DNA from 4 places in the Streptomyces sp. NPDC058758 genome. Region 4 is predicted to be linked to each of the others. Evidence: riboswitches for the same ligand, from Rfam matches in the RefSeq annotation. Region 4 holds a riboswitch; each other region holds the start of a gene.

What was found. Region 4 has a riboswitch for cyclic di-AMP ahead of ACFW6A_RS33975 (M23 family metallopeptidase). Riboswitches for the same ligand answer to the same signal wherever they lie in the genome.
Region 1: linked by a shared signal. The riboswitch ahead of ACFW6A_RS25805 (transglycosylase SLT domain-containing protein) and the one ahead of ACFW6A_RS33975 (M23 family metallopeptidase) in region 4 are both predicted to bind cyclic di-AMP.
Region 2: linked by a shared signal. The riboswitch ahead of ACFW6A_RS11240 (peptidoglycan DD-metalloendopeptidase family protein) and the one ahead of ACFW6A_RS33975 (M23 family metallopeptidase) in region 4 are both predicted to bind cyclic di-AMP.
Region 3: linked by a shared signal. The riboswitch ahead of ACFW6A_RS06770 (transglycosylase family protein) and the one ahead of ACFW6A_RS33975 (M23 family metallopeptidase) in region 4 are both predicted to bind cyclic di-AMP.

Annotation. Positions count from the first base shown of each region.
Region 1 covers NZ_JBHYPS010000025.1:64,845-72,053, reverse strand. Annotated here, with positions in the region: gene ACFW6A_RS25825 (SpoIIE family protein phosphatase) at 1-672, opposite strand, end outside; gene ACFW6A_RS25820 (alpha/beta hydrolase) at 899-1,663, shown strand; gene ACFW6A_RS25815 (universal stress protein) at 1,811-2,725, shown strand; gene ACFW6A_RS25810 (phosphoribosyltransferase family protein) at 2,838-4,142, shown strand; gene ACFW6A_RS25805 (transglycosylase SLT domain-containing protein) at 4,136-5,026, opposite strand; cyclic di-AMP (ydaO/yuaA leader) riboswitch at 5,031-5,217, opposite strand; gene ACFW6A_RS25800 (hypothetical protein) at 5,552-6,211, shown strand; gene ACFW6A_RS25795 (phosphocholine-specific phospholipase C) at 6,227-7,209, opposite strand, start outside.
Region 2 covers NZ_JBHYPS010000006.1:295,690-302,898, reverse strand. Annotated here, with positions in the region: gene ACFW6A_RS11265 (STM4014 family protein) at 1-288, shown strand, start outside; gene ACFW6A_RS11260 (STM4013/SEN3800 family hydrolase) at 360-1,211, shown strand; gene ACFW6A_RS11255 (STM4012 family radical SAM protein) at 1,208-2,545, shown strand; gene ACFW6A_RS11250 (STM4011 family radical SAM protein) at 2,555-3,418, shown strand; gene ACFW6A_RS11245 (SGNH/GDSL hydrolase family protein) at 3,405-4,217, opposite strand; gene ACFW6A_RS11240 (peptidoglycan DD-metalloendopeptidase family protein) at 4,378-5,349, opposite strand; cyclic di-AMP (ydaO/yuaA leader) riboswitch at 5,354-5,511, opposite strand; gene ACFW6A_RS11235 (tyrosine-protein phosphatase) at 5,904-6,725, shown strand; gene ACFW6A_RS11230 (DUF6126 family protein) at 6,750-6,923, opposite strand; gene ACFW6A_RS11225 (helix-turn-helix domain-containing protein) at 6,944-7,209, opposite strand, start outside.
Region 3 covers NZ_JBHYPS010000004.1:55,139-62,347, reverse strand. Annotated here, with positions in the region: gene ACFW6A_RS06790 (nucleoside triphosphate pyrophosphohydrolase) at 1-198, shown strand, start outside; gene ACFW6A_RS06785 (globin domain-containing protein) at 357-1,568, opposite strand; gene ACFW6A_RS06780 (cytochrome P450) at 1,859-3,100, shown strand; gene ACFW6A_RS06775 (transglycosylase family protein) at 3,243-4,376, shown strand; cyclic di-AMP (ydaO/yuaA leader) riboswitch at 4,641-4,817, shown strand; gene ACFW6A_RS06770 (transglycosylase family protein) at 4,822-5,550, shown strand; gene eno (phosphopyruvate hydratase) at 5,839-7,125, shown strand.
Region 4 covers NZ_JBHYPS010000045.1:30,237-37,445, reverse strand. Annotated here, with positions in the region: gene ACFW6A_RS33990 (GNAT family N-acetyltransferase) at 1-669, opposite strand, end outside; gene ACFW6A_RS33985 (HPr family phosphocarrier protein) at 874-1,155, shown strand; gene ACFW6A_RS33980 (GntR family transcriptional regulator) at 1,309-1,992, opposite strand; gene ACFW6A_RS33975 (M23 family metallopeptidase) at 2,186-2,956, opposite strand; cyclic di-AMP (ydaO/yuaA leader) riboswitch at 2,965-3,125, opposite strand; gene ACFW6A_RS33970 (M16 family metallopeptidase) at 3,324-4,688, opposite strand; gene ACFW6A_RS33965 (pitrilysin family protein) at 4,715-6,067, opposite strand; gene ACFW6A_RS33960 (DNA topoisomerase IV subunit A) at 6,250-7,209, shown strand, end outside.

The DNA of each region.
Region 1 (7,209 bases), on a different contig from region 4:
GCCGGGCACGCCGAGGATGGACCGCAGCCCGTCGTCCATGGTCACGGTCCCCGCCGCCAGGTCCCAGTCGAAGGAGCCGAACCGCACCGGCGGCACCGCGCCCGACGGCAGCTGCACGCACAGCGGGTCGCCGGGCCACCACACGCCCGTCCCGCTCGCCGACAGCTCCGCGAGGACCTCTCCGAGCCGCAGCCCGGCGCGGGTCATCCGCTCCCGGTCCCGCGCGCCGACCGGCAGGCCCGGGGTCGGGGGCCGCAGCACCACGAGGACCCCGAAGCGCTCCCGCCCGGCGGCCACGGGGGCGTACAGCGACCCGAACGGGAAGGGGAGGCTCGCCACCAGCTGCGGGAACCGCCGCATCGACTCCTCGACGTCCGCCAGGTGCACCGACTGCCCGGACCGGTGGACCTCGGCGACCGGGAAGGGCCGGTTGGTGTGCATCCGCGCCCAGGGCCGGAACAGCTCGCCCGGCAGCCCGGCCAGCACCGAGAGCCGCAGCAGGCCCTCCGTACCGGAGCGCAGGTACACCCCGCCGGCGTATCCGGCGACCGTCTCCACGGCGTCCGTCGCCGCCTCCGCCAGCGCCTGCGTCAAGGCTTGCGGCGGCGTGCCGGGGGGCGGGCCGTCCGGGGTCACACAGTCAGGATGCGCCCGCCGTGAAACCCGCCGCATCCCGGCACCGGGTCCGCGCCGGCCCCTCCGGCGGGCCCGCAGGCGCGCGGAGGCGGGCGCCGGACGGCGGTCGGCGGCCCGCCCGCGCGTGCGCCCGTCGCCCACACGGCTCCCGGGATGTTGACCCGGAGCTTCCGGGCCGTCACACTCGGTCGTCGTCCGCCGCCGCGAACGTGCCGCGGACGCGACCACCCCTCTCCTCACCACCTCGCGCCCAGGGGGCAGCATGACCGGCCGGGTCCTTCCGTACGACGTCCACGGCGACGGCCCGGGGAGGGCCCTCGTCCTCCACAACTGGTTCGGCGACCGCAGCAGCTTCGACCCGCTCCGCGCCCACCTCGACGAGACGGCGGGCAGCTACGCCTTCCTCGACTGCCGCGGCTACGGCGAGGCCCGGGACGCCGAGGGCGCCTACACCATGGAGGAGGTCGCCGCGGACGCCCTGGCGGTCGCCGACGACCTCGGCTGGGACTCCTTCTCCGTCATCGGCCACTCCATGGGGGGCAAGGCGGCCCAGCTGATGCTGCTCGACGCACCCGACCGGGTCCGCTCGATCGTCGGGATCTCGCCGGTCTCCGCGGCGGGCTTCCCGCTCGACGAGGACAGCCGGCAGCTGTTCGCCGGGGCCGCCGACGACCCGGCGCTACGACGGGTCATCATCGACCACACCACCGGCGGCCGGCACACCGGCCCGTGGCTGGACGCGGTCGTCGACCGCTCGGTGAGCCGCTCCTCCGCGGCCGCCTTCCGCGCCTACCTGGACTCGTGGTCCGGCGCCGACTTCCACGAGCGGGTCCGTGACAACCCGACGCCCGTGCTGCTGGTCGTCGGCGCGCACGACCCGGCGCTCGGCGCCGAGGCGATGGAGGCGACCTGGCTGCGCTGGTACCCCAACGCCCGCCTGGAAGTCCTCGCCGACGCCGGACACTACCCGCCGGAGGAGACCCCGAAGGACCTGGCCCGGGCCATCGAGGCCTTCCTCGCGGCCTGACCCGCGGGGCCCGCGCCCGGGACCTTCCGCGGGGCCGTGCGGGACGTCCGGCCCGCGTGGCGCCCGGTCCGGCGGGCAGTCGGCGGGTGTACTCGACCACGAGGGCACCCGCGATCGGCGGAGCACGACCGGAAGGCAGGAACAGCGATGGGGCGCAGCGAGGAACGGGCGGCGGCACCGGGGACCACGACGGCCGGCGGGCCGTTCGTCCTCGTCGGGACGGACGGCTCGTCGTCGGCGCTCGGGGCGGTCGAGGAGGCGGCGCGGGAGGCCGGGCGGCGCGGCGTGCGGCTGGTCGTCGTGCACGCCTTCATCTGGCCGCTGTTCCGGGTCGACCTGGAGCCCTCCGTGTACGGGCCGACCGAGAGCGGGCTGCGGCGGCAGGCGCAGATCGTCCTGGACACGGCCGTCGCCCGGGCCGGGGCGGCCGCCCCGGGCACCGAGGTCTCGGGCGAGCTGATCCCCGGCGAGCCGCTCGTCGTCCTCGCCACCCGCTCCCGGGGCGCCGAGCTGGTCGTCGTCGGCAGCCGCGGCACCGGCGGCTTCGGAGGCCTGGTGCTCGGCTCGGTCGCCGTCCACCTCGCCGCCCACGCCGAGTGCCCCGTCCTCGTCGTGCGCGGCCGGGGCGAGCCCGACGGGCCGGTGGTCCTGGCGGTCGACGGCTCCCCGGACTCCGACGCGGCCGTCGACTTCGCCTTCACGGAGGCGCGGGTGCGCGGGGCCGGGCTCGTCGCCGTCCACGCGTGGACCCCGCGTTCCGGACCGGGAGACCTCACCGGGCTCTTCCACAGTGCCGAGCAGGTGCACGAGGAGGCCGCCCGGGTCCTGGACGCGGCGCTGGCGCGGGCCGCCGGCCGCCACCCGGGGGTCGAGGCCGAGCCCCGGCTGGTGCGCGGCCGGCCCCGCGAGGTCCTGCTGGAGGAGAGCGGGAGCGCCCGGCTGGTCGTCATGGGCGCCCGCGGGCGCGGCGGCTTCGCCGGGCTGTTGCTGGGCTCGGTGAGCCAGGCCCTCCTGCACCACGCCCGGTGCCCCGTCGCCGTCGTGCGCGGCGCCGCGGGCTGAGGCGGGGCGTGCGCCGGGCCCCGGGACGCCGCCCGGTGGGACCCTGGAAGGGAGGGCCGGGCCGGACGGCCCGGGCCGCGCGGGGGTTCGTCCACCGGGAAGGCGGCGTGCCATGTATTTCGCCGACCGTGCCGACGCGGGGCGGCGGCTCGCCGCCCGGCTCGGCCATCTCCAGGGGCGTGACGTCGTCGTCCTCGGCCTGCCCCGGGGCGGGGTGCCGGTGGCGGCGGAGGTGGCCGAGGCGCTCGGCGCGCCGCTGGACATCTGCCTGGTGCGGAAGCTGGGCGTGCCGAGCCGGCCCGAGCTGGCCATGGGGGCCGTCGGGGAGGGCGGCGTCCGGGTGGTCAACGAGCAGGTCGTGCGGGACGCGGGCGTGACCGGGCGGGACCTGGCGGCGGTCGAGGAGCGGGAGCGGGCCGTCATGGCCGAGCGGGCCCGGCTCTACCGGGGCAGCCGCCGGCCGGTGCCGCTGGAGGGGCGGACGGTGGTGGTCGTCGACGACGGACTCGCCACCGGCGCGACCGCGCTGGCCGCCTGCCGCGCGGTGCGCGCAGGGGGCGCGGCCCGGATCGTGCTGGCGGTGCCGGTGGCGCCGCACGGCTGGACGGCACGGCTGGCGGGCGAGGCCGACGAGGCGGTCGCCGTGCACGCCCCGGAGGGGTTCTACGCGGTCGGGCAGTTCTACCGCGAGTTCGACCAGACGCCGGACGCCGAGGTGGTGGACCGGCTCGACCGGAACCGGGCCGCGCACGGCCCGGCGGTCCGGCACACGGCCGTACGGATCCCGGTCGGCGACCTGGAGCTGCGGGGCGACCTGGCGCTGCCCGACGGGGCGGCCGGGCTCGTCCTCTTCGCGCACGGCAGCGGCAGCGGCCGGCACAGCCCCCGGAACCGCGCGGTCGCCGGGGCCCTGAACCGGGCGGGGCTGGGGACGCTCCTCTTCGACCTGCTCACGGAGGCCGAGGCCGCCGACCGGGCACGGGTCTTCGACACCCCGCTGCTCGCCGGCCGGCTGGGCCGCGCCGCCGCCTGGTCGGCCGGGTGGCCCGCCACCGAGGGCCTGCCGCGCGGCTACTTCGGGGCGAGTACGGGCGCGGCCGCCGCGCTGTGGGCGGCGGCGGAGCCGGACGACGACGTGGCCGCCGTGGTGTCCCGGGGCGGCCGGCCCGATCTGGCGGGGGAGCGGCTCGCCGCGGTCCGGGCCCCGACCCTGCTGGTCGTCGGCGGGAGCGACGACCTCGTCCTGGACCTCAACCGGCGGGCCGGAGCGCTGCTGCGGTGTGAGAGCCGGCTGGAGGTCGTGCCGGGCGCCGGCCACCTCTTCGAGGAGCCGGGGGCCCTGGAGGAGGTGGCGGCGCTCGCCGCGGACTGGTTCACCGGCCGCTTCGGGGCGGCCGGGAACGGGCGGGATCAGTAGGCGCCGTTGACGTTGTCGATGGAGCCGTACCGGTCGGCCGCGTAGTTGCAGGCGGCGGTGATGTTCGCGACCGGGTCGTACGGGTCGAGCGAGGTGCCCGGCACGTGGTAGGCCGAGAACGTCGGGTCGATGACCTGGAGCAGGCCCTTCGACGGGGTGCCCTTCGCGGCGTTGGAGTCCCAGAGGTTGACGGCGCGGGGGTTGCCGGAGGACTCGCGCAGGACGTTGCGGAGGATGCCGTCGTACGAGCCGGGGATGCCGTAGCGGGCCATGACGTCCAGCGACTCGCGGATCCAGCCGTCGAGGTTGTCGGCGTACTGCGGCGCGGCGGCGGGGGCCGCGGCCTGGACGGCGGCCGGCCGGGTCTGGGCCTGGGCCCGGGTCTGCACGGCGGGGGTCGCCGCGCGGGCGGAGGAGCGGCTCGCCCGTTCGGCCGAACCGGTGGAGGCGGGCTTCGCGGCGCTCTTCCGGGCGGCCCGCTCGGGCGCGGGAGCGGCCTTCGCGGAATCCCGACGAATCGTCAGTTCGAGGCCGGGGTGAATGAGTGACGGATTGTCACCCACGGTCGTCCTGTTCGCCTGGTAAAGCGACTTCCAGCCGCCCTGAATTCCCTTTCGGTGGGCGATCAGGGAAAGCGAGTCGCCCTTCACCACGGTGTACGCGCGGGTGGCGGTGGGAGCGGCCGGAGCCTTCGTGACGGCGGTGGCCGGTGCGGCCGGCGCGGCGACTGCGGCCGGTGCGGCGGACTCGGGGAGGGGCGCGGCGCCCGCCGCGGCGGGGACGACCAGCGGCAGGGCGAGGGCGACTCCGCCGGTGCCCGCGAAGGCGAGACCTCGGGAGACGGGGCGGCGTCGGGGACGGCGGTGCTTGCCGTGAGCGGGCATGGCGGTTTCCTCTCCGGCGCCTGCGAGGTGAGCTGTCGGGTTCGGACTGGAGCTGTCCGGCCGCGCGCACGCGGCTTCACCCCGAGCCGTTCCGGTGGTGCCGGACCGGCGGTGTGGTGGGTCCCCCGCTCCTGCCGTCGGGTGAAATGGGAGGTCTTTCGGGCGGTGGCAGGATTCGGCGATCCGCTCGAATGGAGGTGACCGTAGGCGAGAAATGCGGCGGGGAACAAGATGCGAATGGGCGGGAAAAGGGACGGTGGAGATCGAAACGGCGGAATTCAAGATCGACCGTTTCGGCTCCCCTTCCGGAATCCCTTGCGGCGCACGGCTCGTGACGGAGGGGGAGCCGCCGTCGGCGCGGGGAAAGTGAGTCGCGTCACGGGGTGCGCAATGTCCGAATAGGGAAGCTCGCGAATTTAGGGGAATTCTGCGGTGTAATGCCTTGCTCGCGCGGGTCGGTGGCGAGAGGGCGGCGCGAATGGCGCATACCGGGCAAAGAGGTCATATGCCCCTCATGATGGGGGGATGTCATCCCCCGCCCCGCCGCGCGACCCCGACGCGCTCGACCGAGAGGTGGCGCGCCTCTACGAGAGCGCCGCCTGGGAGAGCCTGCTTCCGTCCCTGCCCGCTTCTCCCCACGAGCCCGGGGCCGAGGCCGAGCCCGTGGCTGTGGCCGTCTCCGCCCCGGCCCCCACCCCCGCCCCCGTCTCCGAGGCGTGGCGGAGCCTCCTCACCGTCCCCGTGGAGCGGCTGGTCGCCGACGCGCTCGGCGCGCTGCCCCCGGCCCCGCCCGCCGAGCGTCCGCTGCCCGGCCGGATCGGGGCCGTCCTCCCGGACCGGCTGCACCTCTGGCGCGCGATCGGCCGCTCCGACGTGCTCCCCTCCGTCCACCTGGCCTACGCGCGCCGGGTGCTGACCGAATGGGGATGGCAGAACACGCCGTACAAGCTCCGCGACGCACGGGGCGCCCGGTGCCTCTGCGGCGCCCTGCTCGCCGCCCACCGGCTCGGCCACGGCAGCACGTCCACCATGAACGAGGCCGGCGCGTGGATCATGACCGAGCTGCGGTCCCGCGGGTGGCACGGACTCATCGGCCCCTGGAACCGCGCCCCGGGCCGCACCGCCCAGGACGCGCTCGCGCTCCTCGACGCCACGATCCGGCGCGCGGCCCTGGCCGGGCGGTGAGGGCGCGCCGGGCGGTCAGCCGGTGACGCTCGGCGCCCCCGTCTCGATGTGGCCCGTGTAGCGGCGCGACCAGGTGCCGTCGATGTCGGCCAGGATCGTGAAGTCGTACCAGCCGTCCTGGTACGCCACCGCGTTGAAGTGGTCCTCGCGGGCGGCGCCCGCCGGGACGGTGTACGTCCACGGGCCGTCCGTGCGGTAGGCGTTGGAGCGGACGGTGAAGGTGACCGGGCCGGCGGAGGCGTTGGTCAGCGTGAACCAGATCGCCGTCTTCCCGGTGCCGGGTTCGGTGGCGAAGCGCGCCGCCACCTCGATCGCCCGGCCGGCCTTGGAGGCGTCGCCGACGAACCGGCGCAGGAAGCGGTTCGGGCCCATCATCGAGAGGTCGTACTTCCCCGAGCCGGAGCCCAGCCCGATGTTGAAGTAGTCGGTGGCGGTGGTCCCGGGGTCGACCGTGTACTGCCAGGCGGCGGTGTCCCGGTGCTGGTGCGGGTGGATCGAGAAGTGGGCGGCCCGGCGGGCCTGCGGGCCCAGGTTGCTCATGGAGAACCAGGCGAGGATCTTGCCCGCCGCGCCGAACTCGAAGCGGTCGAGGTTGCCGTTCGGCTGGTAGGGCAGGGCCCGCGCCGGGCGGGTGCCGGGCTCCTGGACGGGCAGCGCGTTGTTCTGCGGCGCGGGGTTCGGGAGCGGGCCGCAGGTGGACATGCCGATGACCTTCGCCGTCGACGGGAGGCCGGCGGGGACCCCGTACACCGGGTGGGCGAAGTCGAAGACGCCGGTGAGGTCGCCGGTCACCCTCCGCCGCCAGGCACTGATGTTCGGGCAGGCCGCCGGGGTGCCGAGGGCGGCGGTCCAGGTCTCCAGGAAGCGGAGCACCGAGGTGTGGTCGAAGACCTCCGAGCTGACCCAGCCGCCGCGCGTCCACGGCGACATGACCAGCATCGGCACCCGGAAGCCCAGGCCGATCGGCACGCCGTCGAGGTACTCGCCCGGGGTGCCGG
Region 2 (7,209 bases), on a different contig from region 4:
GTCCTCGCCGTGTGCGAGCGGGCGGCGGCGGCCTTTCCCGGCACCCGCTGCGTCGGGGTGGACCTGCTGCCGGGCGCCGGCTGGCGCCGCTTCGCGGTCGGCGAGGTCAACGCCTTCGGGGACCTGCTGCCCGGCCTCACCGGCCTCCCGGGCAGCGGCGCCGAGGGCCTGGACACGTACGGCGCCCAGGTCGCCGACCTGCTGCGGAACCCGCCCGCGCCCGCCCCCGCCCCCACGGGCGCCCCCCGCACAGGCACACGCACCACAGGAACGAGCACCCTTCCGTGAACCGGCCCGACGAGAACCCGCCCCACATGAACGCCCCCGACGAGAACCCGCCCGACGTGAACCCGCCCGACATGAACGCGATCGTCGGCAGCCACGACCTGCTCCTGCTCACCCTCGACACCCTCCGGTACGACGTGGCCGCCGAGCTGGCCGCCGCCGGCCGCATCCCGAACCTGGCCCGCCACCTCCCGGACGGCCGCTGGGAGCGGCGGCACGCCCCCGGCAGCTTCACCTACGCCTCCCACCAGGCGATCTTCGCGGGCTTCCTGCCGACGCCGGCCGCGCCGGGGCCGCACCCGCGGCTCTTCGCGGCCCGGTTCGCGGGCAGCGAGACCACCGCCGGCGGGACCTACGTGTACGACGCCCCGGACCTGGTGTCGGCGCTCGCCGCCGACGGCTACCGGACGGTGTGCGTCGGCGGCGTCGGCTTCTTCAACCGGCAGCCGCCGCTCGGCTCGGTGCTGCCCGGCCTCTTCCAGGAGAGCCACTGGGAGCCGTCCTTCGGGGTCGCCTCGCCGACCTCCTTCGAGGCGCAGGTGGCGCGGGCCGAGGAGGTGGTGGCCGCGCTCCCGGCCGGCCGCCGGCTCTTCCTCTTCGTGAACGTGGCCGCCCTGCACCAGCCCAACTGGTTCCACCTGCCGGGCGCGACCCGCGAGGCGGGCGACTCCCGGGCCAGCCACGCGGCGGCCCTGGAGTACGTGGACCGGCACGTCGGCCGCCTCTTCGCGGCGATGAGCAGCCGCCGGCCCTGCTTCGCGATCGTCTGCTCGGACCACGGCACGGCGTACGGGGAGGACGGCTTCACGGGCCACCGGCTCGGCCACGAGGTGGTCTGGACGGTGCCGTACGCGCAGTTCGTCCTGGACGGCCCGGCGGCGGCACCGTCCACGCCTGCGGTCCCCCGGGAAGGAGCCGCCGCGTGACCGGCGCCCCGCTCCCCCGCCCGTACGGCGCGTACGTGTACGCCTACCCGCACAAGACGGCCTACCGCCCGCTGCCGGACCGGCCAGAGCTGGCCGCGCTCTGGGCGGACGAGCCGAAGGACGCCCTCTCGCTCTACGCGCACGTCCCGTTCTGCGAGGTCCGCTGCGGCTTCTGCAACCTCTTCACCCGGATCGGCGCCCCCGACGGGCTGACGACCCGCTACCTCGACGCGCTCGACCGGCAGGCCGCGGCCGTCCGGGAGGCGCTGGGCGACGCGGCGCCGGTGCGGTTCGCGGCCGCGGCCTTCGGCGGCGGCACCCCGACCTTCCTCACCGCCGCCGAGCTGGAGCGGCTCTGCGACATCGCCGAGCACCGCATGGGCGCGGACCTGCGGGCGGTGCCGCTCTCGGTGGAGACCTCGCCGGCCACCGCCACCGCCGACCGCCTCGCGGTCCTCGCCGCGCGGGGCGCGACCCGGCTCAGCATCGGGGTGCAGAGCTTCGTGGACGCCGAGGCGCGGGCGGCGGTCCGGCCGCAGCGCCGGGCGGACGTGGAGGCGGCGCTCGGCCGGATCCGGGACGCGGGCGTCCCGGTGCTCAACATCGACCTCATCTACGGCATCGACGGGCAGACCGAGGAGTCCTGGCGGTACTCGCTGGACGCGGCGCTCGCCTGGCGGCCCGAGGAGCTGTACCTGTACCCGCTGTACGTGCGGCCGCTGACCGGGCTCGGCCGCTCGGGCCCCGCCGAGTCGGACCGGGAGTGGGACGCGCGGCGGCTGCGGCTCTACCGGCTCGGCCGCGACCACCTCCTCGGGGCGGGGTACGAGCAGGTGTCGATGCGGATGTTCCGGCGGTCCGGCGCGGCCCCGGCCGGTCCGGACGACCACGCCTGCCAGACGGACGGCATGATCGGCCTGGGCTGCGGCGCCCGCTCGTACACGGCCGCGCTGCACTACTCCTTCGACTACGCGGTCGACATGCGGGAGATCCGGTCGATCGTCGACGCCTACACGGAGACCCGGGACTTCTCCCGGGCCGAGGTGGGCCGGTGGGTGGACGGGTCGGAGGCGCGCCGCCGCCACCTCCTCCAGTCGCTGCTCCAGGCGGAGGGCATGGAACTCGCCGGGTACGAGGAGCGGTTCGGGTCCTCGGCGCACGAGGACTTCGGCGCGGAGCTCGGCCGGTTCGCGGAGCGCGGCTGGCTGGACGCGACGGCGCCGGAGGGACTGCTGAGGCTGTCGGCGGAGGGGCTCGCGCACTCGGACGGGCTCGGTCCCGAGCTGTTCTCCCCGGCCGTGCGGGCCGCGATGGCCGCGTACGAGCCGAAGTAGGGGCGGGCCGTGGACCTGACGCTGCTGTACCGGGGGCCGCTCGCGTCCTGCGACTACGACTGCCCGTACTGCCCCTTCGCCAAGCGCCGGGACTCCCCGGAGACGCTGCGCGCGGACCGGGCGGCGCTGGAGCGGTTCGCCGGCTGGGCGGCGGGGCGGACCGGGGACCGGCTGCGGATCCTCTTCACCCCCTGGGGCGAGGGCCTGGTCCGCTCCTGGTACCGGCGGGCGCTGGTGGAGCTGTCGCGGCTGCCGCACGTGGAGCGGGTGGCGATCCAGACCAACCTGAGCTGCCGGACCTCGTGGCTGGACGGGGCGGACCTCGGATCGCTGGCCCTGTGGTGCACGTACCACCCCGGCCAGACGCCGTACGACCGCTTCCTCGGCAAGGCGCTCGACCTGGCGGCCCGGGGCGTCCGGTTCAGCGTGGGCGTGGTGGGCCTGCCCGAGCACCACGGGGAGGCGGTGCGGCTGCGGGCGGCGCTGCCGGACCACGTCTACCTGTGGGTGAACGCCGCCGAGGGGCACGCGTACACCGACGCGGAGGCGGCGGCCTGGACGGAGATCGACCCGCTCTTCGGCTACAGCCGGCATCCGCACCGCTCGGCGGGGCTGCCCTGCCGGACCGGCGAGTCGGTGGTGTCGGTGGACGGCGCCGGGACGGTGCGCCGCTGCCACTTCGTCCGGACCGAGCTGGGCAACCTGTACGACGGTTCGTACCGTGCCGCGCTGCGGCCGCGGGCCTGCCCGCTCGCCGTCTGCGACTGCCACATCGGCTACGTCCATCTGGAGACGCTGCCGCTGTACGACGTCTTCGCCGGCGGGGTCCTGGAGCGGATCCCCGCCGGCCGGACGGGTGCTACAGGGGCATGAGGTCGGGGCGCTTGGCCTCGACGTGGTCGCCGGAGCTCTCGCCGCGCAGCCGCCGCCCGATCCACGGCACCAGGTACTCGCGCGCCCAGTGGATGTCGTCGCGGCGGACCTCCAGCGGACCGCGGGCGGGCAGCGGGGGCCACGCCTGGTCCGGGTCGGCCGGCACCGGGAGGCCGAGGACCTGGGCGGCGCGCAGCGCGACCCGGGTGTGGCCCTCGGGCGAGAGGTGCAGCCGGTCGTCGTCCCAGGCGCGCCGGTCCTGGACGGACCGCAGCGACCACAGGTCGAGGACCGGGCAGTCGTAGCGGTCGGCGATGGCGCGGACGTGGGCCGTGTAGGTGGCGATCTTGCCGCGCAGGTGCTTGAGCACGGGCACGTCGCGCGTGTCGAAGCCGGTGGTCACCATGACGGTGCCGACGGCGGAGGTGAGGTCCCGCACGGCCCGCTCGAAGCGCTCGGCGACGTCGTCGGGGTCGGTGCCGGGGCGGATGATGTCGTTGCCGCCCGCGCAGAAGGTGACCAGGTCGGGGGCGAGCTCCTTCGCCCGGGGGACCTGCTCGGCCACGATCTGGTCGAGGAGGCGGCCGCGGACCGCCAGGTTGGCGTAGCGGAACTCCTCGTGGTCCGGCAGCTGGTCGGCGAGGAGCACCGCGAAGCGGTCCGCCCAGCCGACGTAGGTCCCGTCCGGTCCCGGGTCGCCGACGCCCTCGGTGAAGCTGTCACCGATCGCCGCGTACGACCCGAATCCCCCGACCGCCCCGAACACGTTCTTTTCTGTTGCTCTCGAATCGTCTGCCACGGAAGCACATCCTTCCTTTTCGGATGTGACCTACGCGACCGTAAGGAGGGGTTGACGGCGGGTGATATATGCCACCGATAAAGAGTTTGCCAAGCCGGAATAGGGCGAAGGCCCGGCACGGTGTGCCGGGCCTTCGCCCCGGGGCGTTACGCCGGACGGATCAGATCGAGACGCCGTGCTGGCGCAGGTAGGCCAGCGGGTCGACGTCCGAGCCGTAGCTCGGCGAGGTGCGGATCTCGAAGTGCAGGTGCGGGCCGGTCGAGTTGCCGGTGGAGCCGGAGAGGCCGATCTGCTGGCCGCCGCTCACCGACTGGCCGGCGGAGACGGCGAGGGAGGAGAGGTGGGCGTACTGCGAGTAGTTGCCGTCGGCGTGCTTGATGACGACCTCGTTGCCGTAGGCGCCGCTCCAGCCGGCGGAGACGACCGTGCCGGCGCCGACGGCGCGGACGGTGGTGCCGGAGGAGGCGATGAAGTCGGTGCCGGTGTGGTAGCCGGAGGACCACATGGCGCCGGCGGTGCGGTACGAGGTGGAGATGCCGCCGGCGACCGGGGCGACCCAGCCGGAGGAGGCGGCCTGCGCGGAGGAGCCGGAGGACTGGGCGGCGGCCGGGGCCGCGGCGCGCTCGGCGGAGCGCGAGGCGCGGGTCTGCTCACCGGCGGGCGCGGCCTTCTTCGTGGCCTTCGCCTTGGCCTTGGGGGCGGTCTGGGCGGGGGCGGCGGCCTTGGGGGCGGCCTTGGCGGTGTTCTTGCCGCCGAGGGTGAGCTTCATGCCCGGGAGGATGAGCGAGGGGTCCTCGCCCACGACCTGGCGGTTGTCGGCGTAGAGCTTCTGCCAGCCGCCGTCGACGTCGTGGTCGGCGGCGATCTTGGACAGGTAGTCGCCGGCGACGACGGAGTACGTCGTCGGGGCGGCGGTCTGCGCGGCCGGGGCGGCGGCGGCCTGGGCCCGGACCTGCGAGGCGGCGGTCACCACGGCGCCGGAGGCGGCGGCCGGGGCGGCCTGCTCGGCGGCGTGGGCGCCGGTGGCGCCGATGAGCGGCAGGGCGACGACGGCGCCACCGGTGCCGGCGGCGACGAGGCCACGGGTGAGGAAGGTGGACTTCTTGCGGCGGTGCTTACCGTTCGCGGGCATGGCGAATTCCTCTCCGGCGCCTGCGAGGTGAGCTGTCGGGTTCGGACTGGAGATGTCCGGCCGCGTTCTCACGCGGCTTCACCCCTAGCCGTCCTGCGTCGCGGGACCGGCGTACTTCCCTGGGTCCCCCGCTCCTGCCACGTCGGGATGGGATCGAATTCCGGGCGGTGGCAGGACTAGGCGGTCCGACCGGATTGACGGCGACGCTAGACGAGCGGGGTCGGCGCGAACAAGCCGCGGAATTCCCCGGGCATTCCGGGGCGATCTTCGGGCCCGGAATTCCGGTCACCCTCCGTCGATGACGGACCCTCGAATCCCTTTTCGGGGAGGGGGATTGGACCGGGCGGTCGGGCACGATCCGTCACTTCTATGACCCTGCTCACGCGGAGAATCCCATCTCCCCCTCAACCAGGGCGGCTTACGCCAAGTCACTCCAATACGGACAGATCGCCCATTACCGGTCAGGGGGGTGCGCCGCGCCCCGCGCGCCGGGATGATTGCGAGGGGAACCGATCCCGTCCCGGCCCCCCGAACGCCTACCCCCAGGAGCATCCGTGACGCAGCAGTTGCCGCAGGTCCAGCCCCTCGAACCCGGCGAGCCCGAGCTCGCGGAGGTCCGCAACTTCCGGGACGTGGGCGGCCTGCCGACGACCGACGGGCGGACGGTCCGGCCCGGCACCCTCTTCCGCAGCGGCCACCTCGCCGACGCCACCGAGTCCGACGCGGCCTTCCTCGCCGGCCTCGGCCTGCACACGATCTTCGACTTCCGCAACGCGGCGGACGCCAAGGTGGAGGGGCCGGACGTCGAGCTCCCGGGCGTGCGGAACGTGAACATACCCCTGAGCGACCCGGCCGACGGCAAGGAGTTCTGGCGGATGGTCCGCGAGGGCGACCTCGACACGCTGCGGGGCCTGCTGGGCGACGGCAGGGCGGCGGAGCGGATGACCTCCTCGTACCGCCGGATGGTCGTGGAGCGGACCGCCGAGCACAGCCGGGTCCTGCACGCGCTCGCCGAGGACTCCGTCCCGGCCCTTATGCACTGCGCGGCCGGCAAGGACCGCGCCGGGCTCTCCATCGCGATCACCCTGCTCGCGCTCGGCGTGGAGCGCGGCGCCATCGAGGCGGACTACGTGAAGTCCGACGCGCCGCACCGCCGCTACAAGGTGCGCCGCAGCTCCACCGCCCGGGACGCGATGGCGCCCGAGGTGATGGAGCTGCTGAGCCCGCTCTTCGACGCGCGGGTGGAGTACCTGCGGGCCGCCTTCGAGACGATCGACGCGACCTGGGGCTCCGTGGACGTCTACCTCGCGGAGGGGCTGAAGCTGGCGCCCGGCACCCGCGAGCGCCTGCGGGAGCGGTTCCTCACCGAGGGGTGAGCCCGCGCGTCCCGGCCGCGGCGGCTACTGGTTCTGGCCGCCGAGCATGAAGAGCAGGTAGAGGAACCCGGCGAAGAGGTGACCGGCGATCAGGTAGGCGAAGAGGCGGAGCACCAGCCCCTTGGGGAACTTCCCCTCGCCGCGCTCCTCGCCGGTGACCGGGGCGGACTTCTCGGACTTGACTGACTTCTCGGACATCTCGGCCAACCCTTCGGGGCTCAGCGGGAGTGCGGGGCGCCGCCGCCCAGGCACAGCTCGGCGGCGGGGCTCTGCAGGAGCGTGTGGACGAACAGCACCTCGGCGCCGGCGCGGCCGGCCGCGCCGATCCGGTGCGGGGTGAGGGAGTCGAAGTGCGCGCTGTCCCCCGGGTCGAGGAGGTGCACGGTCTCGCCGAGGGCGAGCCGGACCTGCCCTTCGAGGACGTGCAGCCACTCCTCGCCGGGGTGGACGCGCACGATGTCGGCCCGGGTGGCGTACGGCACGT
Region 3 (7,209 bases), on a different contig from region 4:
CTCGCGCTCGCCGCCAAGCTCGCGAGCCGCGTCCGCACCGCCGGCCTCGACGCGCCGCTGCCGCGCGGCGAGGGCGTCGGCTACGAACTCCTGGCCCTCGCGGTCCGCGCCGAAGCCGAGGGCGTCGACCCGGAGGCCGCCCTGCGCGCGGCGGCCCGCGCCTACCGGGACGCGATCCGCACGGCCGAAGGGGTCTAGGCCGTTTCTTTCGGATCAGGCCGGGTCAGGGAGCGGCGTCTGGTGCGTGCGATCGCAAGGCGGAGGAGGGAGACCATGCGGAGCATCGGCGACCGACGACAACGCGGCGAGCGTGCGTGCCAGGCGTCGCGAGCCCGGCAAGATCCGAAAGAGATGGCCTAGCCCCCGCGCGGGGCGCGGGCCGCCGGGTCGTGCCAGCGGACCGCGGGGGGCTCCAGGAGCCACTCGGCGCGGGAGGCGGGGCGGGCGGTGAAGCGGCCCACCGGGGGGAGGTCGTCGTGGTGGGTGCGGGCCGGGTCGGCGCCCAGCTCGGCCAGGACCTCGGAGACCTCGGAGAGGAAGCCGGGCGGGCCGGCCAGGTGCACGTCGTGGTCCGGCCAGCGGCCGCAGGTCCGCAGCGCGGTGAGGAGGCGTTCGGTCGCCTGGTCGCGCGGGTGGCGGGGGGCCGAGGTGATGTAGGTGACGCTCAGGCCGGGGAGCCGCGCGGCCAGCGCGTCCAGGTCCTCGCGTCCGTACAGGTACTCCCGCGAGCGGGCCACCGCGAAGATCCGGCCCTCGGCCCCCGGGTCGGACGCGGCCGCCTCCTCCAGGAGCGCCTTGACCGGCGCCCAGCCCGTACCGGCGCATATGTAGGTGCGCAGTCCGCCCGGGGCCGTGCGGGAGACCGCCGCCCCGCCGGCCGCGCTCAGCCGCAGCGTCTCGCCCGGCCGGACGCCGGCCACCAGGGCCGTGGACACGGCCCCGCCGCGGATCCGGCTCACGTGCAGGTCGAGCGTGCCGTCCTCGCGCGGGGCGTTGCCGATCGAGTACGTGCGCCACACCCGCGGGACCCGGAGCGAGCTGACGCCGGCGTACTGGCCGGGGAGGTAGGGGTACGGCCGCCGGGGGCGGAGGGTCAGCACGGCCAGGTCGTCGCCGTGCCGCCGGTGACCGACGACGTCCGCGTCCCACCAGGCCGGGTCCCCGGCGGCGGCGGACTCGTCCGCGCCCCGCAGCATCAGGTCGGCGACCCGGCCGTACGCCTCCGACCAGGCCTTCTCCGCCTCGACCGTCCACATCGAACCGGCGGCGTGCGCGAAGGCGGCGAGCAGGCTCTCGCCGACCGCCGCGTAGAGGGCGGGGGTGGCGAGGAACTTGCGGTGGTCGCGGCCGAGCCGCCCCAGATAGGCGGGCAGTCCCGGGTCGTCGAGGCCGGTCACCACGTGGGTGAGGGCGGCGAACAGCCGGTCGCGCTGCGGGACCATGTCCTCGGGGAAGAGCTCACGCACGCCGGGGTTGCGCCAGAAGAGGTGCGAGTAGAAGTACGTGACGGCGTGTTCGGCCCGTCTCTCGACGATCGCGAACGTGCTTCTGAGCAAGGGGAGGTCCACGCCGGAAATGTAGGGCACGGGCCGTCACGACGTGATCACCGGGCGGTGATCACGTCAGGTCGGCCGGCGGGGCGCGGGAGGCCGGACGGTACGGTCGGGGAGTGAGTGAAGGATCCGCCCCGACGCCCGCCGCACCCGATGTGCCCGGAAGGTCCGATACGCCCCCTGCTGCCCCGGCCTCCTGCCCCGTCTCCGGAGGCGTGGGCGGACCCGGTGACGGGTCCGGCGGACGCGGTGACGGGTTTGGCGGACGTGCGGGCGACCGGGTGGACGGAGCCGGTGGCGGGCCCGTGCCCGGGCTGTTCGGCTGGGAGTTCGCGAGCGATCCCTACCCGGCGTACGCCTGGCTGCGGGAGCACGCGCCGGTGCACCGGACCACGCTGCCCAGCGGCGTCGAGGCGTGGCTCGTCACGCGGTACGCGGACGCCCGGCAGGCCCTCGCCGACCAGCGGCTCTCCAAGAACCCGGCGCACCACGCCGAGCCGGGCAAGACCGGCATCCCGGGCGAGCGCAGCGCCGGGCTGATGACCCACCTCCTCAACATCGACCCGCCGGACCACACCCGGCTGCGGCGGCTGGTGTCGAAGGCCTTCACCCCGCGCCGCGTCGCCGCCTTCGCGCCGCGCGTGCAGGAGCTGACGGACCGGCTCATCGACGACTTCGCGGCGCGGGGCAGCGCCGACCTCATCCACGAGTTCGCCTTCCCGCTGCCCATCTACGCCATCTGCGACATGCTCGGGGTGCCCGCGGAGGACCAGGACGACTTCCGCGACTGGGCCGGGATGATGATCCGCCACGGCGGGGGCCCGCGCGGCGGGGTGGCGCGGTCGGTGAAGAAGATCCGCGGGTACCTGGCGGAGCTGATCCACCGGAAGCGGGAGCACCTGGGCGAGGACGGGGCGGAGGACGACCTCATCTCCGGGCTCATCAGGGCCTCCGACCACGGCGACCACCTCACCGAGGCCGAGGCCGTCGCCATGTGCTTCGTGCTGCTCTTCGCCGGCTTCGAGACGACCATCAACCTGATCGGCAACGGCACCTACGCGCTGCTGCGGAACCCGGAGCAGCGCGCCCTCCTCCAGGCCTCGCTCGCCGCCGGGGAGACCGGCCTCCTGGAGACCGGCGTCGAGGAGCTGCTCCGCTACGACGGGCCGGTCGAGCTGGCGACCTGGCGGTACGCGACGACCGCCCTCACGATCGGCGGGCAGGCGATCCCGGCCGGCGACCCGGTCCTCGTGGTGCTCGCGGCGGCCGACCGAGACCCGGACCGCTTCGGCGCCCCGGACACCCTCGACCTCGCCCGCGGCGACAACCAGCACCTCGGGTACGGCCACGGCATCCACTACTGCCTGGGCGCGCCGCTCGCCCGCCTGGAGGGGCAGACCGCGCTCGCCACCCTGCTGACCCGTCTGCCGGACCTGCGACTTGGCGCCGATCCGGACGAACTCCGGTGGCGCGGCGGGCTCATCATGAGGGGATTGCGCACGCTTCCGGTGGAGTTCACCCCTTCCGCACCCCCGCGGGAAGGGTGACGTCGCGTCAGAAATGTGATCTTCGCGTGATCGCGAAGCCATCGACTTGTGACGGACGTTCGAATGCGGCTACGTTCGCGCCAACGTTCGGCCCCACCCCGGCCGTCCCCGCAGTCCCCGCCGTCACGCGAAAGGCCCCGACATGCTTTCCGGAAACGGACGACACCGTCGACCCCGCCAGGCTCCCGCGATCGTCGTCACCGCCGGAGTGACCGGATCCGCCCTGGCGCTGCCGCTGCTCGCCACCGGCTCCGCCTCCGCCGCCGACGCGGCCACCTGGGACCGGGTCGCCGCCTGCGAGTCCGGCGGCCAGTGGAGCGCCAACTTCGGCAACGGCGCGTACGGCGGCCTCCAGATGACCCAGGAGGCGTGGGAGCGCCACGGCGGACTCGCGTACGCCCCCAGCCCGGACCTCGCCAGCCGCGCCCAGCAGATCGCGATCGCCGACGAGGCGCTCGCCTCCGGCAGCACCGACTGGGCCACCTGCGCCCCCATCGCGGGCCTGGAGAACGACGGCGTGGCCACCGGCGTCCAGCCGGGCCCCGCCGTCCAGCAGGAGGACGAGGGCGGAGTGGCGCCCGAGTCGAACCGGACCGGCGGCACGGCCGTCGCCACGGCGCCGGAGCGGGATGCCGGGGCCGGGCACGCCCCCGGTGTGCGGGAGAAGGCGGAGAAGGCCGCGGAGGAGGCGGAGACCACCACCGCCCCGGCGAAGCCCGCCGCCCCCACCGGCTCCGCCACGACCCCGGCCCCCACGGGCACGGGCACGGCCACGCCGCCGGCGGCGGGCACCGCCCCGACCGCTCCCGGCAGCACCGCCCCGACCGCTCCGGACGCCTCCACGGGCACCCCGGTGACGCCCGGCACGCCCGGAACCCCCGTCACGCCTCCGGACGCCTCGGAGACCCCCCTGGCGCCCACCACCCCCGTGACCCCCGGTACGGACGGGGCTGACGCGCCGTCGGCCACGACCGGCACCGGCAAGCACCGGGGCGAGGCGGCACCGGAGGAAACCGGCGTAACGGACACCAGTGCGGAATCCGGTCGTCATGCCGCAGCATCGGACAAGGTCTCCTCAACCCCCTTCAAGTCGGACGCAAGTGACGCCTACACCGTGCGGCCGGGTGACAGCCTGTCGGAGATTGCGCAGGAGAACGATCTTGCCGGCGGCTGGGACGCCCTCTATGACGCCAACCGCCAGACGGTCGGAGCCGATCCTGACCTCATCATCCCTGGTCAGAGCCTTGAGTTGACGACCCCTCCGCTGGAGAAGTGAGGACGTTTCAGGGGCGTATGTCCGATTTTGGGAAAGTGAGACATGGGTCTCTTCGTCCCAACTGGCGTGTCACGTCCGCAAACTTTGCTCCCGTCAGGCCTCACCTGCGCAAACGAGGTCTGACGGTGTGCAAGTAAGGGCGTTTTGTCCGTCGTGAGCCTCTTTGAACTTCGAGCACCTGTGTGTCTACGGTCGTGACCGCTCGCCACCGCGGGCCCCGTCGACCGAAACGCCGAGTCCTGCCGTCGGCCGTCGGGAACTGTCGTCGCGAAAGCGCCGCAGGCAGGAGTGGGGGACCCAAGGTTTGCGCCGGTCCCGGCCGTCGAGACGGACGGCCGACGACCGGCTAGGGGTGAAGCCGCGCGCAAGGACGCGCGGCCGGGCGAACTCTTCCGGCCCGAACCCGACAGCTCACCTCACAGGCGTCGGTAGAAGAGGAAACTCCATGCTGTTCTCCGGCACGGGCAAGCGTCGTCGTCCCTCCAAGGCCACCCGCGTCGTCGCCCTCGTCGGCGTCACCGGTGCGGCCGTCGCCGCCCCGCTGATGGCCGCCGGCACCGCCTCGGCCGCCACCGCCTCCGAGTGGGACCGCGTCGCCCAGTGCGAGTCCGGCGGCAACTGGTCGATCAACACCGGCAACGGCTACTACGGCGGCCTCCAGTTCTCGGCCTCCACCTGGGCCGCGTACGGCGGCACCGCCTACGCCCCCACCGCCAACCAGGCCAGCAAGTCGCAGCAGATCGCCGTCGCCGAGAAGGTCCTCGCGGGCCAGGGCAAGGGCGCGTGGCCGAGCTGCGGCGTGGGCCTCTCCGGTGCCTCGTACGACGGCGGCTCCGCCGAGGCTGCCGCCCCGCAGCAGAGCGCCCCGCAGCAGCAGAGCGCCCCGAAGCGCACCGCCGAGCAGCCCGCCAACCGCAGCGAGCAGCGCCAGGCCCCGAAGCGGAGCGTCCAGGCCGCTCCGAAGGCCGCCGCCAAGAAGACCGTCACCACCCCGACCGGCAAGACGGTCAAGAAGGGCGACGGCGAGTACAAGGTCACGGCCGGCGACACCCTCAGCAAGATCGCCGCGGCGCAGGGCGTCCAGGGCGGCTGGGCGAAGCTCTTCGAGCTCAACAAGGACGTCGTCGAGAACGCCGACCTGATCTACCCGGGCCAGCAGCTCCACCTGAAGTGAGCCCCGCGGCACCCGTGAGTCCGGCGGCTCACCGGTGCCCGACGACCCTCCCGCGGTGACCACCCCGGTCCCGAGCCCTCCCCCCGGGGGCCCGGAACCGGGGTTCTGCCGTTACCGTCCAGTAGATCCCGGGTCTTTCGTCCCCCACTGCGTGCTCTTGGGCCCTTTTTCGTCCCAGGGGACGGGCGGTCGGCTGGCCGGAGCGCCCGAGCCGGTTAGGCTCTTGTCGCAAGGCGAACGAGACCTTGCGACCCATGCGTCACACCTAGCGTCACATCCCAGAAGGAGATGCTCGTGCCGTCCATCGACGTCGTCGTAGCCCGGGAAATCCTGGACTCCCGAGGCAACCCCACGGTCGAGGTCGAGGTCGGCCTCGACGACGGCAGCACCGGCCGTGCTGCCGTGCCGTCCGGTGCCTCCACCGGTGCGTTCGAGGCCCTGGAGCTCCGCGACGGTGACCAGAACCGCTACCTCGGCAAGGGTGTCGAGAAGGCCGTCCTCGCCGTCATCGAGCAGATCGGCCCGGAGCTCGTCGGCTACGACGCCACCGAGCAGCGCCTGATCGACCAGGCCATGTTCGACCTGGACGCCACCCCGGACAAGTCGTCGCTCGGCGCCAACGCCATCCTCGGCGTCTCCCTCGCCGTCGCGCACGCCGCCTCCGAGGCCAGCGACCTCCCCCTCTTCCGCTACCTGGGCGGCCCGAACGCGCACCTGCTGCCCGTTCCGATGATGAACATCCTCAACGGCGGGTCGCACGCCGACTCCAACGTCGACATCCAGGAGTTCATGATCGCCCCGATCGGCGCGGAGTCCTTCTCCGAGGCGCTGCGCTGGGGCACCGAGGTCTACCACACCCTCAAGTCCGTCCTGAAGACCAAGGGCCTCTCCACCGGCCTCGGCGACGAGGGCGGCTTCGCCCCGAACCTCGGCTCCAACCGCGAGGCGCTCGACCTCATCCTGGAGGCCATCAAGCAGGCCGGCTACGTGCCCGGCAAGGACGTCGCCCTCGCCCTGGACGTCGCCGCCTCCGAGTTCTACAAGGACGGCAAGTACCTCTTCGAGGGCAAGGAGCGCTCCGCCGCCGAGATGACGGAGTACTACGAGGAGCTCGTCTCCGCGTACCCGCTCGTCTCCATCGAGGACCCGCTGTTCGAGGACGACTGGGCCGGCTGGAACGTCATCACCGAGAAGCTCGGCGACAAGGTCCAGCTCGTCGGCGACGACCTCTTCGTCACCAACCCGGAGCGCCTGGCCCGCGGCATCGAGGAGAAGTCCGCGAACGCCCTGCTCGTCAAGGTCAACCAGATCGGCTCGCTGACCGAGACCCTGGACGCCGTCGAGCTCGCCCAGCGCAACGGCTTCAAGTGCATGATGTCCCACCGCTCCGGCGAGACCGAGGACGTCACCATCGCCGACCTCGCCGTCGCCACCAACTGCGGCCAGATCAAGACCGGCGCCCCGGCCCGCTCCGAGCGCGTCGCCAAGTACAACCAGCTGCTGCGCATCGAGGAGATCCTCGACGACGCCGCGGTCTACGCCGGCCGCAGCGCCTTCCCGCGCTTCAAGGGCTGATCGCGGGGGCCGACCGGCCCCGGCACCGCAGTTCCGTCCGTCCCCGCACCCGGTCCCGTACCGTGTGCGGGGACGTACGTGTGA
Region 4 (7,209 bases):
GGCGCGCTGGACGGCGAGGGAGCGGTCGGTCGGCTCCAGGTCGAGGTGGAGGCGGACGGAGCCGTCCTCGAAGCTGCGCTTCTGGGTGTACCCGGCGTCCGTGAACACCTTGATCATCTTGGTGTTGGCGGGGAGCACCTCGGCGGCGAAGCGGCGGATGCCGCGCTCGCGGGCGACGGCCGCGATGTGTTCGAGGAGGGCGGAGGCGACGCCCCGGCCCTGGTGGGCGTCCTGGACGAGGAAGGCGACCTCGGCCTCGTCGGCGGGGAAGGAGGCGGGGCGGCCGAGGTCGTTGATCCGGTCGTAGCGGACGGTGGCGATGAACTCGCCGCCGACGGTGGCGGCGAGGCCGACCCGGTCGACGAAGTCGTGGTGGGTGAAGCGGTGGACGTCCTTGGCGGAGAGCCGGGGGTAGGGGGCGAAGAAGCGGTAGTACTTCGACTCGTCCGAGACCTGCTCGTAGAAGCTGACGAGCCGGTCCGCGTCGTCGGCGGTGATGGGCCGGATGCGCGCGGTGCCGCCGTCGCGGAGCACGACGTCTGCCTCCCAGTGGTCGGGGTAGGCGTGCTCCTCCGGGGCCGGGCGGCCGTCCGCTCCCCCGGCCGGTCCGCCGCCCGCTCCGCCGCCCGGTCCGTCCGGTCCGTCCGCCTGCTCCGACGCGCTCCGCATGGGCAAAGCCTACGGCCGGGGTGCGACACCGGCACCGCCCGCGCACCCACTCCTCTGCGGTGCACGGCTCGCGCGCCCTCCGCACCGCGTGCAAGGTAAGGAGGGCCGAACGTCGCACGGATGCGGGACGAAGGTCGGCAGGAGCACGCCGCACGCCGTGAGAGACTGGTCTAGACAACCGCTGAAGACCTGAAGGGCAACACCATGGCTGAGCGCCGCGTCAACGTCGGCTGGGCCGAGGGCCTGCACGCCCGCCCCGCCTCCATCTTCGTCCGTGCCGCCACGGCCTCCGGTGTCCCCGTGACCATCGCCAAGGCCGACGGCAACCCGGTCAACGCCGCGTCGATGCTCGCGGTGCTCGGCCTGGGCGCGCAGGGCGGCGAGGAGATCGTGCTCGCTTCGGACGCCGAGGGTGCCGAGGCCGCGCTGGAGCGCCTCGCCAAGCTGGTGGCCGAGGGCCTCGACGAGCTTCCCGAGACGGTCTGACCGGCGGGTCGATCCACGTCTTCTCGGTACGGCCGTGTTCCCGGAATTCCCGGCGGACACGGCCGTCCGGCATTTCCGGAGCCGTCCCGTTTTCTTTTTCGGGCAGCACGGAGGACGCCTCCGAATAGCTATTCTTTGTATACGGTGTCCGTGTTAATTCCGGGCACTCGCCGTGTTGACGGCATGTTGCGAAACCCTCACACGGCCCCGCTCGGGCCTTTTCAGCCGGTGCAGCGGGAGCGCGCGCTCGGCGTGCAGGGCGGTGAGCGCGCGGGCCCGCTCGGCGTCCCCGCGCGCGACGGCGTCGACGATCGCCCCGTGCTCGGCCCAGACGTCCACCGGCCGGTCCGGCAGGTCCACCGCGTACATCCAGGCGATCTTGTGGCGCAGCTGGGTGAGCAGCGCGGCGAGCGCCGGGCTGCCGGAGGCCTGCGCGAGGGTCTCGTGGAACCAGCCGCCGAGCGCCCTGAGGTCCTCGCCCTGCCCCCGGCGGGCCCGCTCCTGCCCCAGCCTGACCAGGCCGCGGAGCACCTTGAGGTGGGCGTCGGTGCGCCGCTGGGCGGCCCGGGCGGCGCCGAGCGGTTCGAGCAGCGCCCGTACGTCGAGGAGGTCGGCGGCCTCCTGTTCGGTGGGTTCGGCGACCTGGGCGCCCGCGTGGCGGCGGCTGACGACGAAGCCCTCGGACTCCAGGGTGCGCAGGGCCTCGCGGACCGGGACGCGGGAGACGCCGTAGCGGCGGGCGAGCTGGTCCTCGGTCAGCCGGCCGCCGCGCTCGAAGATCCCCGAGACGATGTCGTCCCGGATCGCCGTGCATACCGATTGCGCGGGAACCCGCATGTCCGACCTCCGCTTTCGCTCCGCGTGCACCGAATTCGAGCGGCGCTGTTTCCGCGACTCTATTGCAGTGTGCCGGAAATTCCGATGCCCCCTCGGAATTCGTCCTCCCCCGGGCGGCGGTCGCGCCGGTCCCCGGGCGACGAAAAGGCCCCGGCTCGGGGGAGCCGGGGCCTTTCCTGGGCGGGGTGGCGGGTCAGAGGCTGACGCCGCGGGCGCGCAGGTACGCGACGGGGTTGATGTCGGAGCCGTACTCGGCGGTGGTCCGGGCCTCGAAGTGGAGGTGCGGGCCGGTCGAGTTGCCGGTCGAGCCGGAGACGCCTATCTGCTGGCCGGGCTCGACGGACTGGCCGACGTAGACGCCGATGGACGACAGGTGGCCGTACTGGGTGTACGTGCCGTCGTTCATCCGGATCACGATGTTGTTGCCGTACGCGCCGCCCCAGCCGGCCTCGACGACGGTGCCGGAGCCGACGGAGACGACCGAGCTGCCGTAGGCGGCGTGGAAGTCGACGCCGGAGTGGCTGCCGGAGGACCAGAGGGAGCCGCCGGTCTTGTAGCCGGTGGAGACGTACGAGCCGGCGACCGGGAGGTTGAAGGAGGCGAGGCGGCGGCGCTCGGCCTCGCGGGCCGCGCGCTCCTTGGCCTCGCGGATCTCCTGGGCGCGGGCCTCGGCCTTGCGCTTCGCCTCGGCGCGCGCCTTGGCCCGGGCCTCGGCCTCGGCGGCCTCCCGCTCCTGGGCGGCGGCCTGCGCGCTGACCTGGTCGGCGAGGGACTCGTCGGCGATCACCTGGGTGAGGCCGGTGTCCTCGGCGGAGCGGTTGTCCGTGTCGGCGGCGAGCGCCGGGGAGGCGAGGGTGCCGACGACGCCGGTGGTGGCGAGGGCGGCCACGCCGGCGATGCCGGCGCTGCGGCGAGCCAGTCGGCTCGCACCACGGTGCTTCCCGGTGGCACGGGTGAACGCCAAGACGGTTCCTTTCCTTCCTTCTCGCCTACCGGGTTAGCTGACGGGTTCGGAGCAGGAAGGTCTCCTACGGGCCCCTCCGCGTGGCGAAGGCGTCCGATTCACCCCAGGGACTGCGTGGGTCCCCGGCTCCCCTGGCTCGCGCCTGACGGGGACTCGGCGATGCTGTCCGGGTGCCGCGGGTGCGGCGCGTGCGTCGGGTCGGACAGACGGACCGACGCTAGGCCGGACGGATCTCAATCGCCAAACAGACTCGCCCATTTGTAAGACATGCCACAGGGCATACGATCATCCTTGTCTCCATAACGGACAAAGCGGAGGTCGCCGGCGCTTCCGCGCATCGGGGACCTCCGCCGGAGCCGACGGCGGGTCAGCTCACCACGGTCACCTCGCCGATGCCGAGGGCCCGCACGGGCTCCTCGATCTGCGCCGCGTCGCCCACCAGGACGGTGACGAGCCGGTCCACCGGGAAGGCGCTGACGACCGCGGCCGTGGCCTCGACCGTGCCGGTCTCGGCCAGCCGCGCGTACAGCCGGGCCTGGTAGTCGTCCGGGAGGTGCTGCTCGACCTGGTCGGACAGCGTCGCGGCGACCGAGGCCGCGGTCTCGTACTTGAGCGGGGCCACGCCCACCAGGTTCTGCACCGCGACGTCCCGCTCGGCGTCGGTCAGACCGCCCTCGGCCAGGGTCCTGAGCACCTTCCACAGGTCGTCCAGGGCCGGGCCGGTGTTGGGGGTGTCGACCGAGCCGCTGATCGCGAGCATCGAGGCGCCGTGCCCCTCGCCGTCCGAGCGGAGCACCTGCCCGAAGGCGCGCACGCCGTACGTGTACCCCTTCTCCTCGCGCAGGACGGCGTCCAGACGCGACGTCAGGGTGCCGCCGAGGCAGTAGACGCCGAGGACCTGCGCGGCCCAGACGGCGTCGTGGCGGTCGGGGCCGATCCGGCCGATGAGCAGCTGGGTCTGGACGGCCCCGGGGCGGTCGACGATGACGACCCGTCCGGTGTCGTCGGCGGTGATCGGCGGCATCGGGCGCGGCGCGGCCGGCTTGCCGGTCCAGCCGCCGAGGGTCTCGGCGAGGACCTCGTCGAGGTCGACGCCGGTGAGGTCGCCGACGACGACCGCCGTGGCGGCGGCGGGCCGCACGTGCGCGTCGTAGAAGGCGCGGACGGCCTCGGCGTCGATGGCCTCCACCGTCTCCTTGGTGCCCTGGCGGGGCCGGGACATCCGGGAGGTGGCCGGGAACAGCTCCTTGTAGAGCTGCTTGGCCGCGCGCCGGCTGGGGTTGGCCGCCTCGTGCGGGATCTCGTCGAGGCGGTTGTCCACCAGGCGCTTGACCTCGTCGGCGTCGAAGGCCGGGGAGATCAGCGCCTCGGCGACCAGCCCGAGCGCCTTGCGGAGCCGGGAGACCGGCACCTCCAGGGAGACCCGGACGCCGGGGTGGTCCGCGTGCGCGTCGAGGGTGGCACCGCAGCGCTCCAGCTCGGCCGCGAACTCCTCGGCGCCGCGCTCGGTGGTCCCCTCGGAGAGGGCGCGCGCCATGATGGTGGCGACGCCGTCGAGCCCCTCGGGCTCGGCGTCCAGCGGCGCGTCGACGAAGATCTCGACGGCGACGACCTGCTGGCCGGGGCGGTGGCAGCGCAGCACGGTCAGGCCGTTGTCGAGCGCGCCGCGCTCGGGGGCCGGGAAGGCCCACGGCCTGGCCGCGCCGGCCTGCGGCTGCGGGTGGAACTCCATGCTGGTCAGAGACACGGCGGCGTCGGTCACTGGTCCGCTCCCTCTTCCTCGTCGCTGTTCTCGTCGGCTTCCGGGCCCTCCGCGGGCTCGTAGACCAGCACCGCGCGGTTGTCCGGGCGCAGCCGGGCCGCGGCCACCTCGCGCACCTCGTCGGCGGTGACGGCGAGGACGCGGTCGACCGCGGTCAGGGCGAGCTGCGGGTCGCCGAACAGCACGGCGAAGCGGCACAGTTCGTCGGCGCGGCCGGCCACGGTGCCGAGCCGGTCGAGCCACTCGCGCTCCAGCTGGGCCTGGGCGCGCTCCATCTCCTCCGCGGTCGGGCCCTCGGCGGCGAAGCGGGCGAGCTCCTCGTCGACGGCCGCCTCGATGGCGGGGACCTCGACGCCGCCGGAGGTCTTCACGTCCAGCCAGCCGAGGGAGGGGGCGCCGGCGAGCCGGAGCAGGCCGAAGCCGGCGGCGACGGCGGTGCGGTCGCGGCGGACCAGCCGGTTGTGCAGGCGGGAGGACTCGCCGCCGCCGAGCACGGTGAGGGCGAGGTCGGCGGCGTCGCACGCGCGCGTGCCGTCCTCCGGCAGCCGGTAGGCGGCCATCAGGGCGCGGGCCGGGACGTCCTCGACGACGACCTCGCGCAGCTGCTCGCCGATGACCTCGGGCAGGGCGCCGTCGCGCGGGGCGGGCTTGCCGTCGTGGCCGGGGATGGAGCCGAAGTACTTCTCGACCCAGGCGAGCGTCTGCTCCGGGTCGATGTCGCCGACGACCGACAGGACCGCGTTGTTGGGCGCGTAGTAGGTGCGGAAGAAGGCCCGCGCGTCCTCCAGGGTGGCCGCGTCCAGGTCCGCCATCGAGCCGATGGGGGTGTGGTGGTACGGGTGGCCCTCGGGGTACGCGAGCGCGGTGAGCTTCTCGAAGGCGGTGCCGTACGGCACGTTGTCGTACCGCTGGCGGCGCTCGTTCTTCACGACGTCGCGCTGGTTCTCCATCGACTCGTCGTCGAGGGCGGCGAGCAGCGAGCCCATCCGGTCGGCCTCCAGCCAGAGCGCGAGCTCCAGCTGGTGGGCCGGCATGGTCTCGAAGTAGTTGGTGCGCTCGAAGCTGGTCGTGCCGTTGAGCGAGCCGCCGGCCCCCTGCACCAGCTCGAAGTGGCCGTTCCCGTGCACCTGCTTCGAGCCCTGGAACATCAGGTGCTCGAAGAGGTGGGCGAGGCCCGTGCGGCCCTCGACCTCGTGGCGCGAGCCGACGTCGTACCAGAGGCAGACCGCGGCGACCGGGGTCAGGTGGTCCTCGGAGAGGACCACCCTCAGGCCGTTCGCCAGCCGGTGCTCGGTCGCTGTCAGGCCGCCGGAGCCGGCCTCGGCCGTGGCCGTGTGACCCATGGGCATGTACGTCCCTTCGATCGCGATCTGAAAAGTCCTGCCACTGTATGCAAGCGCGCCGACACCTGGCGAAGTTCCCGGACCCCGGAGATGTCCCTCGTCCGGGTCGCGGTCCGCGTTGTCGGTGGCACGGTCCACAATGGTCCGCGTCAGACTCAAGCTTTGCCGGAGAAGGAGCCGCAGCCGCGATGGCCCGCCGCAGCACGAAGACACCGCCGCCGGACGACGCGTACGAGGAGAGGATCCTCGACATCGACGTCGTCGACGAGATGCAGGGCTCCTTCCTCGAGTACGCCTACTCGGTCATCTACTCGCGCGCCCTGCCCGACGCCCGCGACGGCATGAAGCCGGTCCAGCGGCGCATCGTCTACCAGATGAACGAGATGGGCCTGCGCCCCGACCGGGGCTTCGTCAAGTGCGCCCGCGTGGTCGGCGAGGTCATGGGCAAGCTCCACCCGCACGGCGACGCCTCGATCTACGACGCCATGGTGCGCATGGCGCAGCCCTTCTCCATGCGCCTGCCGCTGGTCGACGGCCACGGCAACTTCGGCTCGCTCGGCAACGACGACCCGCCGGCCGCCATGCGGTACACCGAGTCGCGGATGGCCCCGGCCGCCCTGCTGATGACCGAATCCATCGACGAGGACACGGTCGACTTCGGGCCCAACTACGACGGCCAGGAGCAGGAGCCGGTCGCGCTCCCCGCCGCGTACCCGAACCTGCTGGTGAACGGCGCCTCGGGCATCGCGGTCGGCATGGCGACCAACATGCCCCCGCACAACCTCGGCGAGGTGATCGCGGCCGCGCGCCACCTGATCCGCCACCCGAACGCCGACCTGGACGCGCTGATGCGCTTCGTCCCGGGCCCCGACCTGCCGACCGGCGGCCGGATCGTCGGCCTGAACGGCATCCGGGACGCGTACGAGTCGGGCCGCGGCACCTTCAAGATCCGGGCCACCACCGCGGTGGAGACCGTGACGGCCCGCCGCAAGGGCATCGTCGTCACCGAACTGCCCTTCACGGTCGGCCCCGAGAAGGTCATCTCCAAGATCAAGGACCTGGTCGGCTCGAAGAAGCTCCAGGGCATCGCCGACGTCAAGGACCTCACCGACCGGGCGCACGGGCTCCGCCTGGTCATCGAGATCAAG